DNA from 3 places in the Micromonospora sp. NPDC002389 genome. Region 1 is predicted to be linked to each of the others. Evidence: riboswitches for the same ligand, from Rfam matches in the RefSeq annotation. Region 1 holds a riboswitch; each other region holds the start of a gene.
What was found. Region 1 has a riboswitch for cobalamin ahead of ABT008_RS19955 (energy-coupling factor ABC transporter permease). Riboswitches for the same ligand answer to the same signal wherever they lie in the genome.

Region 1 (4,119 bases):
CGAAACGCGGCCGGCGGCAGCCAGGCGGGATGGACGTCGGTCGGGTCGGGGCTGGTGTCGCACTCCGGGCGATTCCGTCGCATTGCGCATATCGTAACCACGCTGATCGATGCGTCAAGGTCCTTCCGGGACCTTTCGGCCGGTACCGACCAGAGCGTCCAGCAGCCGCGCCAACTCCGCCGGGGTGCGCGGTCGGGCACCGGCCAGCCCGGGTACGCGGTCCAGCAGCCGGTGCACCACCGGCGCCCACGCCGGAGTCAACGCGGCACCGTCGAGCAGGTCCCCGCCGCCCAGCTCGGCACCGGTCACGCCCTGCCGGATCCGGCCACCCGCCACCAGCACCCGCTCGTCGGCCCACCGGTACGCCAGGTCCACGTCGTGCGTGGCGAGCAGCAGCGTGGTGCCGGCCCGGTGCAGGGCGTCGAGCGTCCGCAGCAGCGCCTCCACCCCCGACGGGTCGAGCCCGGCGGTCGGCTCGTCCAGGATCAGCACCCGGGGCCGCAACGCCACCGCCCCGGCGATCGCCACCCGCTTGCGCTGGCCGTACGAGAGCAGGTGGGTGGGGCGGTCGGCGAGGTCGGTGATCTCCAACGCCGCCAGCGCCTCGGCACAGCGCTGCCGCACCCGCGCGTCGTCCAGGCCGAGGTTGACCGGCCCGAACGAGACGTCCTGGAAGACGGTCGCGGCGAACAACTGGTCGTCGGGGTCCTGGAGCACCAGTTGCACCTGCTGGCGCACGTCGAGCAGCCCGGACCGGGTCCGGCGCAGCGGCACCCCGCCGACCAGCACCGTGCCCGCGTCGGCGGCCAACGCGCCGACCATCAGCCGGAACAGGGTCGTCTTGCCACCGCCGTTGGGCCCCAGCACGGCCATCCGCCGCCCGGCCGGCACCCGCAGGTCGGCGTCGGTCAGCACCGGCCGCTCCGCCTCGTACCCGAAGCTGACGCCGCGCAGCTCCAACAGCGGCGGGTCGCTGCTCACGCGAGCGCCACCAGCAGCCGGGTGGCCAGCACCACCGCCGCCAACAGCAGCACGGTGACCGCCAGGAACGCCGCCGACGGCCGGCGGACCTCGGTGCGTACCGCCAACGAGCCGGTGTAACCGCGCAGCGCCAACCCCTCCTCCCAGCGCCGGGCCAGCGAGAACGCCCGGACGAAGACCGCGCCCGCCTGCCCGGCCAGCGACCGGTAGGTGCTGGCCCAGGTCCGGTACCCCAGCCGGGCCGCCTGGGCCTGCCGCACCGCGTGCACGCTCTCCAACAGCAGGAACAACATCCGATAGATCAGCGCGGCCACCTCGGTGACCGCGCTGGGCACCCCGAGACGCTGCAGTCGGGGCAGCACGTCGGCGAGCGGCGTGGTGGCGGCGAACAGCAGCAGGCAGAGCAGCGCGGCGCAGGCCCGACCGGCGGTCGCGGCGGCCGTCACCAGCCCCTCCGGCGCCCACCGCACGCGCGTCGGACCGGAGACCGCCACCAGCATCGGCACCGAGCCGGTCAGGATGAACAACAGCGGGGTCCGGGCCGCCCGGACCAGCAGGCGCGGCGGCAGCGCCGCCGGCCCGAGCAACGCCGCCGCCGCGGTCAGGCCCACCACCAGGGCACCCGGCCACGGTGGCAGGAGCAACGCGCAGCCCAACAGCCCCAGGGCCAACAGGGCCTTCTCCGCCGGGTGGCGGCGTCGCCAGGGGCTGGCGTACGCCGCCACGTCCAACGCGAGCACTAGTCGGTGGTCTTCTCCCCGGTCGCGGTCTGCTCGCCACGCAGCCGCTGCCGGGTCCGGGCGACCCCGAAGTAGTAGCCGAGGAACCCGGCGCCGAGGGCGGCCTGGAGCGCGAACAACGCCGACTCGATCTCACCCGACGGCGGCTCGTAGATCGAGCTGAACCACGGCTCGTAGTCGGGGTGGTCGTTGACGATCGCCTCCTCGGCGAGGGCATCCGCCCCGGCGAACGGCTCCTCGCCGCTGCCGAGACCCAGCACCAGCGGCGCCACCGCCAACGCCACCACGGCGAGCAGCAACAACAGGTTGGTCCGGCCGAACGACTTCACGCCACCGCTCCCTCGGTCGTCGGGGCCGGACGGCGCAGAATGCCGAGCCGGCGGAGTTCCTGCGGGCTCACCCGGACCAGCAACCGCACCACCAGGACGGTGAGCAGGCCCTCGCTGATCGCCAGCGGGATCTGGGTGACCGCGAAGATGGAACCGAACTTGGCCAGCGCGCCGACGAAGCCCGAATCCGGGTCCGGGAAGGCCAGCGCGAGCTGGGCGCTGGTCACGCAGTAGGTCGCCAGGTCGGCCAGGGCCGCGGCGAAGAACACCGAGATGCCGAGGCCGCCACCGAGCCGGCGGATCAGCGCGTACACGCCGAAGGCCACCCAGGGGCCGACGATGGCCATCGAGAAGACGTTCGCGCCGAGCGTGCTCAACCCGCCGTGAGCCAGCAGCAGTGCCTGGAACAGCAGCACGATCGTGCCGAGCACACTCATCACGGGGGCTCGGAACAGGATCGCACCGAGACCCACACCGGTCGGATGAGAACAGGACCCGGTCACCGAAGGGATCTTCAGCGCCGACAGGACGAAGGTGAACGCCCCGGCCGCGCCGAGCAACAGCTTCGCGTCGGGGTTCGCGCGGACCTGCTGGACCAGGTTGCGCGCACCGTGGATGACGAACGGTGTCGAGACCGCGAACCATGCCGCCGCCTGCACCGGTGGTAGGTAGCCCTCAGCGATGTGCATGAGTCGACCTCCCCTTCCAACACCTCGTGGACGAGATCACACGTCGGGGTCGGTCTCCTGGCTCCCGGATCGTCGCGTACTCCGGCCTTCCCAGGTCCTCCACGGACCCAGTGGCGTACAAGTCGGAGTGAACTCCCCGGTCACAGTGGCGAGGGCCGCGCCGGTCTCACACCGGCTTCCCATTACCGCGACGGCGAGACGTTATCCGTTCCGCGCACCGGCGCACAAGACTCATCGATGCCCCAGCGGCCGGACGCGGTCGAAGAGTGCCGTTTGTCACGACGATTCCCGGGTAGGTCACCGCCCGGTCAGGTGGGGCGCCGGCTCCACGTACACCGGCAGGTGATGCCCGGCCCTGGCGCAGAAGAGGGCGACCTCGTACGCCATGTCCCCCACCTCGGCCGAGCCGTCGATACCGACGGTGAGGATCGCCCCGTTGCCGGTGGTGGCGTGGAACAGGAACGCCCGCGACATCTGCACCACCACCTGGTGCAGCTCACCCTCACCGCACAATCGTGCGGCAGCCAGACCCAACGCCTGGAGACCACAGACCACACTGGACAGTTGCTCGGCGATCTCCTCGTCGATGCCCCGCGAGGCCCCCAGCATGATGCCGTCCGGGGAGAGCACCACCGCGAACTTGGCACCGGGCACGCGATCCACGATGTCGTCCAGCGCGGCGCTGAGGTTCTCGGCGGTGACCAGGGCATGGGTCATAAGGGCGCTGTCCTCTCGTCGAAACTCCTACGTTCGTACCAGAGAAGACGCGGCCTCAGGGGGCTGACACTCCCCCGGATCCGGTTCCCTGATCCCCCTAACGTACGACGACGCTGGTCACCCTAATCGGACGGGTCGGACGTCACGGTCACACCGGGAATCGCTCCTCTGACCGACGGTGATTCCCGCTCAGGACGACGGCACCGGGCCACGCAACCCCACCAGGCCGGGCACCGCGGCACGGCCGAGTTCGGCACCGCTGGCCGGGTCGAGCCATCTCAGCGCATCCCGCCCACCCACATAGAGACGACCGCTCTCCGGGCCGAGGAGGAGACCGGTGACGGGAGCGTCGACCGGCCGTTCGGCGACGACCCGCAGACCGGCGGCATCCACGGTACGCACCACACCGGCCCCGCCGAGGAACAGTCGATCGTCGTCCGCCGTCGCGTACGCCGGGCCGGACGCGACGGGCACGGCGGCGGTGCGGCGTACCGTCAGCTCGTCGGTGGAGATCTCGGCGACGGTGCCGGAGGTCAGGTCGGCGACGTGCAGCCGGGAGCCGTCCGGGGCGATCGCCATGACGTGCCCGTCTGCCGGCCCCTCCCCGAACGGGTGCGGCAGGTCCACGCAGTACGCCCACCGCTCGTACAGGTGCAGTGTGTG
Region 2 (4,119 bases), on a different contig from region 1:
CGCATCGGCCGGCGCGCGGACAGTTGGGACCTACTGGGCTAGGTGCTAGCTTCTCGACGGCTCGGTGGTGCTAGATGCGGGCCACCCAACGTGGAGGTGAGGAACGTTGTCAAACATGGAATACCGCGATGACGAGGCGTTCCTCGCCTGGCGTGATGCGATGTACCGGCTCACCTCAGGACAGGAGGCGGCGAGATCGTGGCGACGGAGCAGGTACACGTTTGCGCATCGGCTTGGTGCGGCCCTGGTCGGTGCCACCGAAGCCGGCGCCGCGATCAGTGGGCCAGTCATCTACGGCGTCTGGCTCCGGTGGGGCCTGCTCTACGTAGGCCAGACGCGTGAGGCGGAGCGACGGTTGCGCGATCTCCCGGTGGGGGAGAGCCATCATCTGGCCAACACTTTTCCGCCCGAGATCTGGCACCGAGTCGTCGTAGTCGCCTGGCCGATGCTCGTGGAGGCCCAGCCCTTGGCAGCGCGATTTGGGTCCGATGCCGTGGGCCTGGCGCTTGAGCATGCCCTGCAAGGCCAACTGCGGCCGCTCGTGAACTCAGAGCGGCGTACATCGGACGGTGGCTGGCGGGACGTGATGTGGGAAGACAGCAGGTCGCGCGGTGCACGTATAGCTCACGAGGTCGTTGAGCTTGTCCAGGCGGTGCGCAAGGTCTGGGATGATGCGGCGTGTCAGCCTGCCGGAGGTATGGCGGCACCGCCTTCATGCCGAGTGGTCTTTCCCGGGGAACTCTTGTCGCAGAAAGCGGCCGAATCCCAAAGGCCGTGACGATCGCGAGGTCGTCAACGATTGCTGTTGTCACGGCGATCGGCTGCCACCGGTTGACGGAGCGAGCCAGCGGAACACCGACGAGTCGTGGAGCCATGCAGCGCCTGGTAGTCGCGGCTCCTCGCGGAGAGACCTCCAGCGTTGTGTCGCGAAGGTATCTCCGGTAGCGGTAACCCCACAACGTGGACTCTCACCATGATCTAGGCCACGGTGACGGTGCTGCCTGCTTTGGTTAGGGTGGCCTCGCCGTGGTGCTCGGGAAGCCGGTGTGAGACCGGTGCGGCCCTCGCCACTGTGATCGGGATGCTGGAGGCCACCGCAAGGTCACTGGGCGTATGCCTGGGAAGGCCGGTCGCCAGCGCACCACCCGTCAGCCAGGAGACCGGCCACGGCACCTGTACGACCCGTCCACGAGGTGCTGGAAGGTGGTCCCGCTATGCGGTTCCCTGCGTCCTGGCGCGTTGCCGCGCCGCTCTCCGTCGTACTCGTCCTGGTCGGTGGCTGCGCCACGACCGGTGACAGTGATCCGGCTGCCACGGCGTCCGCTGCCGGGCCTGTGGAGTTCACCAACTGCGGCGTACCGGTCGTGGTCCCGAGCCCTCCGGCGCGGGCGGTGACGATGAACCAGCCCGCCACCGAGATCATGCTGGCGCTCGGCCTGGAGGACCGGATGGCCGGCACCGCCTACCTCGACGACCAGGTGCTGCCCGAGTATGCCGCCGCGTACGCGAAGGTGCCGGTACTGGCCAAGGAGTACCCGTCGAAGGAGAAGTTGCTCGAACTGGAGCCTGACTTCGTCTACGGCTCCTTCGCGAGCGCGTTCGGCGACGAGGGGGCCGGTGACCGTGCCGAGTGGCAGAAGCTCGGTGTGGGCACGTACGTCTCCGCCGCCGGATGTCCGAAGGAGACGCGACCGGCGAAGCTGACGATCGACGACGTGTTCGCCGAGATCCGGGAGATCGCCGCGATCTTCGGCGTCGCGGAGCGGGCCGAGACGCTGATCGCCGACCAGAAGCAGCGCATCGCGGACGTGTCGGCGGATGCGAAGGGCACGCGGGTGCTGTGGTGGGACGGCGGCAACGACGCGCCCAGTGCCGGCGCCTGCTGCGGCGGCCCGGCCATGATCATGTCTGCGGCCGGGGTCACCAACATCTTCGACGACCTGACCGGCAGTTGGGCCGACACCAACTGGGAGGCCGTCGTCGAGCGCAACCCGGACGTGATCGTGCTCGTCGACGCGAGCTGGGACACCGCCGCCGCCAAGCAGGCGTTCCTCGAGAAGCACCCGGCGCTCAAGGACCTGCCCGCCGTCAAGGACAAGCGGTACGTCACCCTGGCCTTCTCCTCCACCTCGGCCGGTGTGCGGAACGTCCTCGCGGTGGAGGCACTGGCCCGGGGCGTCGGCGGGGTGAGCAGCTGACCACCGTCACCACCCGGCCGGCGCAGACTCCGGCGAAGCCGGTCCGAGCGGTGCGCATGGTGGCCGTGGTGGTCGTACTCGCGGTCGGCCTGGTGTTGTCGGTGGCCGCGGCGGTGACGGTGGGGCCGGCAGACCTGTCGCTGGGCACCGTGTGGCTGGTCATCACCAATCATCTCGGCCTGACGAGCGCCGACGTGCCGCTGCTGCGCGACCACATCGTGTGGGAGCTGCGGCTGCCGAGGGTGCTGGGCGCCGCCGTGGTCGGGGCCGGCCTCGCCGCCTGCGGGGCGGTCATGCAGACCGTCACCCGCAACCCGCTCGCCGACCCGTACCTGTTGGGTGTCTCCTCCGGGGCGTCGCTGGGTGCCGTCGCCGTCCTGGTCCTGGGCCTCGGCGCGGGTGCCGCGGCGCTCACCGGGGGCGCGTTCGTGGGGGCGCTCGCCGCGTTCGCCGTCGTGGTCGCCGCCGCCGGCCAGCGCGCGGTGCTGCGACCGACCCGGGTGGTGCTGGCCGGGGTCGCCGTCGCGCAGCTGTGCGCCGCGTTGACGACGTTCGTGATCATCTGGGCGGCCCACCCGCACGCGACCCAGACCATCACCTTCTGGCTGTCCGGCTCGCTCGCCCGCGTCGACTGGACCGCACTGGCGTGGGCGACGCCGCTGCTCGCGGTGGGGTTCGCCGTGATCCTCCGGTGTGCCCGCGCGCTCAACGCGTTCGCGTTCGGTGAGGAGGCCGCCGCCGCCCTCGGCGTGGACGTTCGGCGGGTCCGGTGGCTGCTGCTGGTCACCACGGCCCTGCTGACCGCCGTGCTGGTCTCGATAAGCGGCGCGATCGGGTTCGTCGGCCTGATCCTGCCGCACGCCGTGCGGCGGTTCACCGGCCCCGACCACCGCAGGCTGCTGCCGGTCGTCGTGCTCGCCGGAGCGATCTTCCTGATCTGGGTGGACACCGCGGCCAGGACCCTGTTCGACCCCCGTGAGCTACCGGTGGGCGTGCTGACCGCCCTGCTCGGGGTGCCCGCGTTCGTGCTACTGCTGCGCCGAGGGGACCGGAACACCTGATGCTGGACATCCACGACGTCTCGTGGTCGGTGCCGGCCGCTCGACTCCTCGACGGCGTCACCTGCTCGGCGCCGCGCGGCACCCTGGTCGGACTGCTCGGCCCCAACGGGTCCGGCAAGACCACCCTGCTGCGGGTCGTCGCCGGGTTGATCACCCCCCGATCCGGGACCGTGACCGTCGCGGGCGACGACGTGGCCGGGCTGCCGCGTGCCACCGTGGCGCGGCGGATGGCCCTGCTCGCCCAGTACGCCGAGACCGACCTCGATCTGACCGCCCTCGACGTGGTGTTGCTCGGCCGTACCCCGCACCGCCGTTCCCGCTGGTCGGACACCGACACCGACCGGGCCGCCGCCGCCGACGCGCTCGACCGCGTCGACATGACCGGGTACGCCCACCGCCGCTGGCAGACGCTCTCCGGCGGGGAACGCCAACGGGTCCAGCTCGCCCGGGCCCTGGCCCAGGAACCGCAACTGCTGCTGCTCGACGAGCCCACCAACCACCTCGACATCGGCCACCAGCTCCAACTGCTGGGCCTGGTCCGTCGCAGCGCCGTCACCACTCTTGCCGCACTGCACGACCTCAACCTGGCCGCGATGTTCTGTGACCTCGTGGTGGTGCTGCACCATGGCCGGGTCGTCGCCTCCGGAACGCCTGCCGACGTGTTGACACCCGCGCTGCTCGCCGACGTGTACGCCGTGGACGCCGACGTCACCGTGCACGATGGACGCCCGATCATCACCTACCGGGTACCGGCAGCATGAACGTCCTGCTCGTCTCACGCGGGGCGACCCACCACGGCGGCCACGACGCGATCCACCGACTCGCCGCGGCGGTCGCCGAGGCCAGGGGCGTACCGGTGC
Region 3 (4,119 bases), on a different contig from region 1:
CACCACCACGCACCGGACCCGGCTCAGGTCCAGCGTGGCGAGGAGGTCCGCCGGGACCCGGCGGACGGCCAGGGCCAGCGCGAAGTTCGCCGCCGAGAGCAGGGTCGCGCGGTGCCGGTGGGCGGCGGTGAACCACAGCGCCGGGCGCTTGGCGAACGCCATCGGGGGTACGCGGACCTGTGTGCACCCGATCGCGAGCGGGGTCAGGTGGGTGCCGATCAACCCCATGTCGTGGAAGTACGGCATCCAGGTGACCAGGACGTCGTCCGGCCCGGCGCCACTGGCCAGCCGGGACTGCTCCACATTGGCCAGCACGTTGGCGTGGGTCAACTCCACCCCGCGCGGCGTGCCGGTGCTGCCGGAGGAGAACTGGAGGAACGCCACGTCGGTGGGGTCGGCCGCGAACAACTCCTCCGGTGGGGTGCCGGTCCGCAGGTCGGCCAGCCGCAGCACCGGGCCGTCGAGCCCGTCGGCGATCGCGTCGGTGGCGTCGTCCACCACGGTCACCGCGTCGGTGAGCAGCTCGCGGACGGCCCGTACCCGGGTCGGCTCGGGTGGCAGCGGCACCGGGACCAGCCCGGCGGCGAGCGCCCCCCAGAACAGCGGCTGGAAGTCGTCCCCGGCGTCGGCGACCAGGATCACCGGAGTGCCCGGTGCCACTCCGGCGGCCCGGTAGCCGCCCGCCACCCGCAGCGCCTCGTCCCGCAACTGTCGGACGGTGACGGTGCGTTCGGTGCCGTCCTCGCGCACGTGCACGATCACCTGGTCGGGGGCCCGATCCGCGGCGTGGACGAGGATGTCGAGCAGTGCCCGTCGGTCGCCGGGTCCGGCCGCTGTCTGCACGCGACGATGCTAGTGGGCATGATCGAGTACCCGGCCGGCGGTCGGCGGGACGCCCGGCATCTGGCACGCGACACGCCCGGCACAGCATCTGGTGTTGCCATCTCCGCACCGCACCCATATATGGTGTGCCCCGTAGCTGGTTCGGCCGCCGCTCCACGGCGGTCGAGGCAAGAGGGAACCCGGTGGGAATCCGGGACTGCCCCGCAGCGGTGAGTGGGAACGACCGCCGTCATCACGCACTGGACCCGCCAGGTCTGGGAAGCGACGGCCAGTAGGCGCGAGCACCAGGCCCACGAGTCCGAAGACCTGCCAGCGCGCCGCACGCGACGTGTGCGGCGGTCGACGGCCGCGTGGGACGGCCGACGCCACGAGCTGGTCAGTCACGGCAGCAGTGCCGTCGGTGACCGGCGGCGTCCTCCCGCGCGGACCCGACGATCTCGGGGACAGGCGTGAGGAGGGGGAACATGACGGTGACCCAGGAGCAGGCGGGGCCGGAGCAACGCCGGCACGTCATGCAGGTCCGTAAGCGGAACGGCGACACCGAGCCGGTGGACGTCAACAAGATCGTCAAGGCGGTGGAGCGGTGGGTCGCCGACCTGGACGAGATCGACCCGCTGCGGGTGGCCACCAAGACCATCAGCGGGCTCTACGACGGCGCGACCACGGCCGAGATGGACAAGCTGTCCATCCAGACCGCGGCCGAACTGATCGGTGAGGAGCCGCAGTACTCGAAGCTGGCGGCCCGACTGCTGGCCGCGTACGTGGACAAGGAGGTCCGCGGGCAGCAGGTGGCCAGCTTCAGCCAGTCCATCCGGTACGCCCACGGTCTGGGCCTGATCGGCGACGACACCGCCGCGTTCGTGGCCCGCAACGCGCGCAAACTGGACGACGCCGTCGACCCGGCGGGGGACCTGCGCTTCGAGTACTTCGGGCTGCGTACGGTCGCCGACCGGTACCTGCTGCGGCACCCGCAGACCCGGCTCGTGGTGGAGACGCCGCAGTACTGGCTGTTGCGGGTCGCCTGCGGCCTGTCGCAGACGCCCGGCGAGGCGATCGGCTTCTACCGACTGATGTCCAGCCTGGCCTACCTGCCCAGCTCGCCGACGCTGTTCAACTCCGGCACCCGGCACACCCAGATGTCCTCGTGCTTCCTGGTCGACTCGCCGCGCGACGAACTCGACTCCATCTACGAGCGCTACCACCAGGTCGCGAAGCTGTCCAAGTTCTCCGGCGGCATCGGCATCTCCTGGTCCCGGGTACGCGGTCGGGGCGCCCTGATCCGGGGCACCAACGGCAGGTCGAACGGCATCGTGCCGTTCCTCAAGACGCTGGACGCCGGAGTGGCCGCGGTCAACCAGGGCGGCCGTCGCAAGGGCGCGGCCTGCGTCTATCTCGAACCGTGGCACCCGGACGTGGAGGAGTTCCTCGAACTGCGGGACAACACCGGCGAGGAGTCCCGGCGGACGCACAACCTGAACCTCGCCAACTGGATCCCGGACGAGTTCATGCGGCGGGTCGAGGCGGACGGCGACTGGTCGCTGGTCGACCCGTCGGACGCCCCCGAGCTGCCCGACCTGTTCGGTGAGGCGTTCGACGAGGCGTACCGGGCGGCGGAGAAGAAGGCGGTCAAGACCGTCAAGGCCCGCGACCTGTACGGCCGGATGATGCGGACGCTCGCGCAGACCGGCAACGGGTGGATGACGTTCAAGGACGCCTCGAACCGGCTGTCCAACCAGACCGGCGCCCCGGGCAACACCATCCACCTGTCGAACCTCTGCACCGAGATCCTGGAGGTCAACGACGACGCCGAGACGGCGGTCTGCAACCTCGGCTCGGTCAACCTGGGCGCGCACGTCACCGCCGACGGTGTCGACTGGGAGCGGCTGCGCGCCACGGTGCGGACCGCCGTGGTGTTCCTGGACCGGGTGATCGACATCAACTACTACCCGGCCGAGCAGGCGGCGGCGTCGAACCCGCGCTGGCGCCCCGTCGGGCTCGGGCTGATGGGGTTGCAGGACGCGTTCTTCACGCTGCGCCTGCCGTTCGACTCCGCGGCCGCCCGGGAGCTGTCGACCCGGGTGCAGGAGGAGATCTTCCTGACCGCGTTGGAGACCTCGGCCGGGCTCGCCGAGCGGTTCGGCCCGCATCCCGCGTACGCCGAGACCCGCGCCGCCCGGGGTGAGCTGCACCCGGACCTGTGGGGCGCCGAGGTCGGCCAGACCGAACGGTGGACCGCGCTGCGCGAGACGATCGGCCGGCACGGCCTGCGGAACTCGTTGCTGGTGGCGATCGCGCCGACCGCCACCATCGCCTCGATCGCCGGCTGCTACGAGTGCATCGAGCCGCAGGTGTCCAACCTGTTCAAGCGTGAGACGATGTCCGGCGAGTTCCTCCAGATCAACACCTACCTGGTCCGCGAGCTGAAGGCGCGGGGACTGTGGACGGCCGCGATCCGGGAGCAGATCAAGCGCGCCGAGGGTTCCGTACAGGGCGTCGTCGAGCTGCCCGCAGACGTACGCGAGTTGTTCCGGACCGCGTGGGAGCTGCCGCAGCGGGCGCTGATCGACCTGGCGGCCGCCCGGGCCCCGTTCATCGACCAGTCGCAGTCGCTGAACCTGTTCCTGAGCGCGCCGACCATCGGCAAACTCTCCTCGATGTACCTGTACGCCTGGAAGTCCGGGCTGAAGACCACCTACTACCTGCGGTCGCGTCCGGCGACCCGGATCCAGCAGGCCACCGTCGCCGTCACCCCGAGCGTCACGCCCGTCGTGGCGGTCAGCGACGACGAGGCGTTGGCCTGCTCCCTGGAGAACCCCGAGAGCTGCGAGGCATGCCAGTGACCACCGTCTCCGAGACCACCAGCACCAGCACCGGCGTGGGGGAGCGGCACCTGCTGCTCGACCCCGGCATGGACCTGACCCTGCGGCCGATGCGCTACCCGCAGTTCTTCGACCGCTTCAAGGACGCCATCAAGAACACCTGGACGGTGGAGGAGGTCGACCTGCACTCCGACCTCGCCGACCTGGCCAAGCTCTCGCCGGCCGAGCAGCACCTGGTGTCGCGGCTCGTGGCGTTCTTCGCCACCGGCGACACCATCGTCGCCAACAACCTCGTGCTCAACCTCTATCAGCACGTCAACTCGCCGGAGGGGCGGTTGTACCTCTCCCGGCAGTTGTTCGAGGAGGCGGTGCACGTCCAGTTCTATCTGAACCTGCTGGACACCTACGTCCCGGACGAGAAGGAGCGGTTCGCGGCGTTCGCGGCGGTGGAGAACAT

Region 2: it holds a riboswitch for cobalamin, as region 1 does, so the genes downstream of both, ABT008_RS29430 (ABC transporter substrate-binding protein) here and ABT008_RS19955 (energy-coupling factor ABC transporter permease) in region 1, are expected to answer to the same signal.
Region 3: it holds a riboswitch for cobalamin, as region 1 does, so the genes downstream of both, ABT008_RS16020 (ribonucleoside-diphosphate reductase subunit alpha) here and ABT008_RS19955 (energy-coupling factor ABC transporter permease) in region 1, are expected to answer to the same signal.

Annotation. Positions count from the first base shown of each region.
Region 1 is NZ_JBEOWP010000010.1:43,736-47,854, reverse strand. It holds gene ABT008_RS19975 (alpha-glucuronidase) at 1-83, opposite strand, end outside; gene ABT008_RS19970 (energy-coupling factor ABC transporter ATP-binding protein) at 115-981, opposite strand; gene cbiQ (cobalt ECF transporter T component CbiQ) at 978-1,721, opposite strand; gene ABT008_RS19960 (energy-coupling factor ABC transporter substrate-binding protein) at 1,721-2,050, opposite strand; gene ABT008_RS19955 (energy-coupling factor ABC transporter permease) at 2,047-2,739, opposite strand; cobalamin riboswitch at 2,770-2,944, opposite strand; gene ABT008_RS19950 (roadblock/LC7 domain-containing protein) at 3,037-3,456, opposite strand; gene ABT008_RS19945 (YncE family protein) at 3,646-4,119, opposite strand, start outside.
Region 2 is NZ_JBEOWP010000027.1:29,948-34,066, forward strand. It holds gene ABT008_RS29425 (hypothetical protein) at 107-778, shown strand; cobalamin riboswitch at 1,011-1,183, shown strand; gene ABT008_RS29430 (ABC transporter substrate-binding protein) at 1,215-2,198, shown strand; gene ABT008_RS29435 (iron chelate uptake ABC transporter family permease subunit) at 2,267-3,259, shown strand; gene ABT008_RS29440 (ABC transporter ATP-binding protein) at 3,259-4,020, shown strand; gene ABT008_RS29445 (CbiX/SirB N-terminal domain-containing protein) at 4,017-4,119, shown strand, end outside.
Region 3 is NZ_JBEOWP010000007.1:235,279-239,397, reverse strand. It holds gene ABT008_RS16025 (non-ribosomal peptide synthetase/type I polyketide synthase) at 1-843, opposite strand, end outside; cobalamin riboswitch at 964-1,171, shown strand; gene ABT008_RS16020 (ribonucleoside-diphosphate reductase subunit alpha) at 1,308-3,683, shown strand; gene ABT008_RS16015 (ribonucleotide-diphosphate reductase subunit beta) at 3,674-4,119, shown strand, end outside.